DNA from 2 places in the Blautia sp. MCC270 genome. Region 1 is predicted to be linked to the other one. Evidence: predicted binding sites of a transcription regulator. Region 1 holds the regulator's gene; the other holds the start of a gene.
The links. The regulator HrcA, encoded in region 1, represses chaperone genes, less so after heat shock. The targets are predictions, from matches to a motif close to TGTTAGCACTCNNNNNNNNNGAGTGCTAACA.

Region 1 (2,413 bases):
TGGCAGTATGTACTGAATAAAAATTCTGATCATAAAGAAGCAGCTCTGAAGTTCCTTCAGTATGTGTCCGGATATGAGGCCAGTAAAAATTACGGACAGCTGACAAAAATGTGTCCGGCAAGACTGGATGTGATCGAGGATAAGAATTTTGATCTGGATGGCATTGAAATGATCCGGCAATATCTGAAAGATTATAAGCTGAAGGCAAGACCACTGTGTGCCGATTCCATAGAAGCTGTTTCGTCCATGGGAACGGAATTTCAGAAATATGTGCTGGGACAGAAAACAGAAGCGGAATTTTTTGCCGGGGCACAGAACTGCATAGACCAGTATTACAAAAAAGCATCGTACTGATGCTTTTTTTGTTTTGAAAAAATAAGAACTTTTTTTCAAAACATATTGACAAATATTTTACATGGTGATATCTTAAAGACTGTAGATGTTAGCACTCCACTAAAATGAGTGCTAACAGATGTAAAAAAAGAATCAACATCCGTCAGGAAAGAATAAAAAGGAAAGGAGATGGATTCATGGAAGAGGTGTTGAATGAGCGCAAGCAAAAAATCTTAAAAGCAATCATCAAGACCTATATGGAAACCGGAGAACCGGTTGGCTCCAGGACCATTTCCAAGTATGCGGATCTCAATGTCAGTTCCGCAACGATCCGAAATGAAATGTCAGACCTGACAGATATGGGCTATATCGTCCAGCCTCATACCTCAGCAGGAAGGATTCCTTCCGATAAAGGCTACAGACTTTATGTTAATGAGCTGATGAAGGAGAAGGAAGCAGAGGTTGCAGAGTTACGGGATCTGATCATTGAGAAGACAGATAAGATGGATAAGGTGCTTAAGAAAGTTGCGAAGGTTCTTGCCTCCAATACCAATTATGCCACCATGGTTTCTGTTCCGCAGTACAGCGGCAACAAGATCAAATTTATCCAGTTGTCGAGAATGAGCGATCTTCAGCTTGTGGCTGTGGTTGTCAGTGATAACAACACAGTCCGGAACCAGATCATCAATCTGGATGAGGAAATGGATGACCAGACGATCCTGAAACTGAATCTTCTTCTTAACACCAATCTTAATGGTGTTCCGATCCAGGATATCAACCTTGGGATGATCGCCAGACTGAAGGAACAGGCAGGCAGCCACAGCGGTGTGGTGGCCACAGTTCTGGATGCGGTGGCAGCCACTATTCATGTGGAAGAGGAAGACATGGAAATCTATACTTCAGGTGCAACCAACATCTTCAAGTATCCGGAGCTTGCCGATAAAGAGAAGGCAACGGAACTGATCTCCGCATTTGAGGAGAAACATGAACTTGCCGATCTTGTAAAAGAACAGATGTCAGATGGAGAGAATACAGGAATTCAGGTTTACATTGGCGATGAGATGCCGATCCAGACCATGAAGGACTGCAGCATTGTAACTGCCAGATATGAACTGGGAGACGGAATGTACGGAACCATCGGGATCATCGGTCCCAAACGAATGGATTATGAGAATGTAGTGGACAGTCTGAAGGAACTGAAGAATCATCTGGATGACGTTTTGAAAAAGAAGAAAACTTAGAAAGGCGGTAGAAAAAAGTGTCGGAGGAAACAAAGAAAACATCCGAAGAGCAGGAAGCGGAGAAGGAAATCCCCGTAACTGACGGAAATCAGGAAGAAGAAAACCTGACACCGGAGGGAGAAGATCTGCCGGAGGAAGAAAACAAGACTCCAGGCGAAGACGCTGCCTCAGAGGATAAAAAAGAAGAGAAATCAAAAACTTCCTTCTTCGGAAAGAAGAAAAAAGATAAATCAGAGCAGAAGGTAGAGGAACTTACTGATCGCCTGAAGCGAACCATGGCTGAATTTGATAATTTCCGTAAAAGAACAGAAAAAGAAAAATCCAGCATGTACATCATCGGAGCAAAAGAAATCGTTGAAAAGATCCTGCCGGTTGTGGATAACTTCGAAAGAGGCCTTGCACAGGCACAGGAAGGAGATGCTTTTGCAGATGGAATGAAAATGATCTACAAGCAGCTTACCACAACACTGGATGACCTCGGTGTGAAACCGATCGAAGCAGTGGGAAAAGAATTCAATCCGGATTTCCACAACGCAGTGATGCATGTGGAAGATGAAGAGGTTGGAGAGAATATCGTGGTGGAAGAATTCCAGAAGGGTTACACCTACAAGGATTTCGTAGTACGCCACAGTATGGTGAAGGTTGCGAACTAACTGACAACAAACTTTATTTTAACAGATACAGACTAAAACAGGAGGAAAAAATCATGGGAAAGATTATTGGTATTGACTTAGGTACAACAAACAGCTGTGTAGCCGTAATGGAAGGTGGACAGCCAACAGTTATCGCAAATACAGAAGGCGCAAGAACAACACCATCCGTTGTAGCATTCACAAAAA
Region 2 (2,413 bases), on a different contig from region 1:
GAATTTCTGTGCAGTTTCAAAAGTATCTGCTCCTTCTGCTTCCATGCAGACGATCTGTGCGGCACACAGCTTTCTTCCTTTCAGCTGTACTCCTGTATTTCCGCAGCGAACATCCAGAAACAAAGTAATTCCTTTGGTATCCACCTGCCAGCAGCACATAGCAGAAGGACGGACCTTTACACCAAAGCAGAGAACCTTCTCAGAAAGCTTCGCCAGAAAATACCATGGCAGATAACGGTTTCCGCTCATTCCATGCCATTCCGCATCACCATAGGTACGTTCCCAGGCATCTCCCAGAAATCTGGCTGATTTCGGGATCTTATAGTTCCATCTCAGCTTCACACATCTCACTGCATCCTCGGATGTGACAAATATATCCTCATGTTCACCTGCATCCTGAAATTCCACAGTAGTTGCACCGGCAGCTACTGTCGTCTGCCCTCCCTGGCACACAAGTCTCTCCTCTTCTGTTTCCACTGTTACATAATCCGGTACCCCAAGCTTAAAATCTGCATATTTTTTCTGCATTATTCTCTCCTCCTGTACTTTTTCATTTACATTTTGCTTTACCTGCATACTCATGAACACTGTCTTTCTATCGTCTGTTCAACTCAGAAGAATGTACGAAAAATTTTTTTAATACATTTTGTCTATATGCCTTATTATATTGATTTTTTTGGTTTTTTCTATGCTTTAAAGTTATTATAACATTGCAGAATGTTCAATCTGCATAAGCTTTTCAGACCTTGTCCGATTCGCTTTTTAATATAAGAACATAAAGGGCTAAAGGTGGAAATTAGTTTTTCATTTTACGGAACACAAATTCTTCACAATTTTTTAGCACTCACCTCTTGACTTTGCTAACAACATGTGTTATATTACATATAGAACAAAGGAGAAGATAAAAAAGAACTTCCAGATGTTCAGAATAAAACCAAACGATCACCACTGCGGAATAACCCGAAGTGGTAACTATATACCGGCAACAGTTGGATTTCTTGATCCACCGGAACGGCTTTTCAATTTGAAAGGAGAAATGACTTATGATGTTCCCGAGTGTATTTGGAGAAAACTTATTTGATGACTGGATGGATGATTTTGGATTCAGAGATAATTTCTTTAGCGGAAAGAACCCTCTTTATGGCAAACATGCAAAAAATATCATGAAAACTGATGTACGTGAAACAGATAAAGGCTATGAGCTGGATGTAGATCTTCCAGGATTTAAGAAAGATGAAGTACAGGTACAGCTGAAGGATGGTTATCTTACCATCTCTGCTGCCAAGGGTCTTGACAAAGACGAGGAAGACAAGAAAGGCAATTATATCCGCCGTGAACGTTATGCCGGCAGCACAAGCAGAAGCTTCTATGTTGGTAATGGTGTAAAAAACGAAGATGTCCATGCAAAATTTGAGAACGGTGTTCTGAGACTTTCTATTCCGAAAAAAGCAGCTGAAGAGATTGAAGCTGATAAATATGTATCTATTGAAGGCTGACATCGACTCACTCTCACAGGGGGAGAATCCATAAGGATTCTCCTCCTCTTTTTTATACGCAATAATACATATGACACTCTCTTTCCAATTTACTACGTACTCACAAGTACTTTCACTCTATAGTAATGATCCTATTGTCAAAGTTTTCATGATATTGGATATTTTTTAACAAATACGCTTGATTTTTTGAATATTTTTTATATATTTTGCATTATATTATTTCATTTTTTTGAAATTAATGGTATAATATGCACAGCTAATCGGATATTTGCAATCCGCATTCGGTTAAATAAATCTGTTTCGTAATCCTTCAGGATAATTCTCCTGAACAACCACGTAAAACACGATCACGACAGGAGGTTTTTATTATGGATCAGGACAACATCATAAAAATTTATGCACGCACTGACAACCGCATACAGCTTAAAATGATTCCGGGACACTTCGTAACATCCCAATCCCATATCACACACTACCTGGATCTCACTACTATGAAATCCAGATGCGCTGAAGCACAGCGTATTGCATCCGCTCTCGCAGCAAATTACGAAGCATCCATTCCGGTAGACACCATCGTCTGCATGGACGGACTTGAAGTGATCGGTGCTTATCTCGCCGAAGAACTGACCAAAGCCGGCGTCCTTTCCATGAACGCACACCAGACCATCTACGTCATCACCCCTGAGTTCAACAGCACCGGGCAGATGATCTTCCGCGACAACTATGAACCAATGATCAATGGAAAAAACATCCTCATCCTAAATGGCTCCATCACCACCGGATCCACATTGAACCGAGCTATCGAAAGCGTTCTGTACTATGGCGGTAAGATCCGCGGCGTGGCAGCCATCTACAGCAGTGTAGACAGTGTAGCCACACTCCCTGTCCACTCTATCTTTCAGGCCAGAGACATCCCG

Region 2: a site for HrcA is predicted at 836-866, ahead of GPK58_RS03160 (Hsp20/alpha crystallin family protein). Genes of this name have one in related genera too.

Annotation. Positions count from the first base shown of each region.
Region 1 covers NZ_WQQD01000001.1:60,118-62,530, reverse strand. The annotation lists gene GPK58_RS00290 (ABC transporter substrate-binding protein) at 1-354, shown strand, start outside; gene hrcA (heat-inducible transcriptional repressor HrcA) at 531-1,574, shown strand; gene grpE (nucleotide exchange factor GrpE) at 1,592-2,227, shown strand; gene dnaK (molecular chaperone DnaK) at 2,281-2,413, shown strand, end outside.
Region 2 covers NZ_WQQD01000007.1:134,852-137,264, forward strand. The annotation lists gene GPK58_RS03155 (glycoside hydrolase family 36 protein) at 1-528, opposite strand, end outside; gene GPK58_RS03160 (Hsp20/alpha crystallin family protein) at 1,044-1,496, shown strand; gene GPK58_RS03165 (orotate phosphoribosyltransferase) at 1,865-2,413, shown strand, end outside.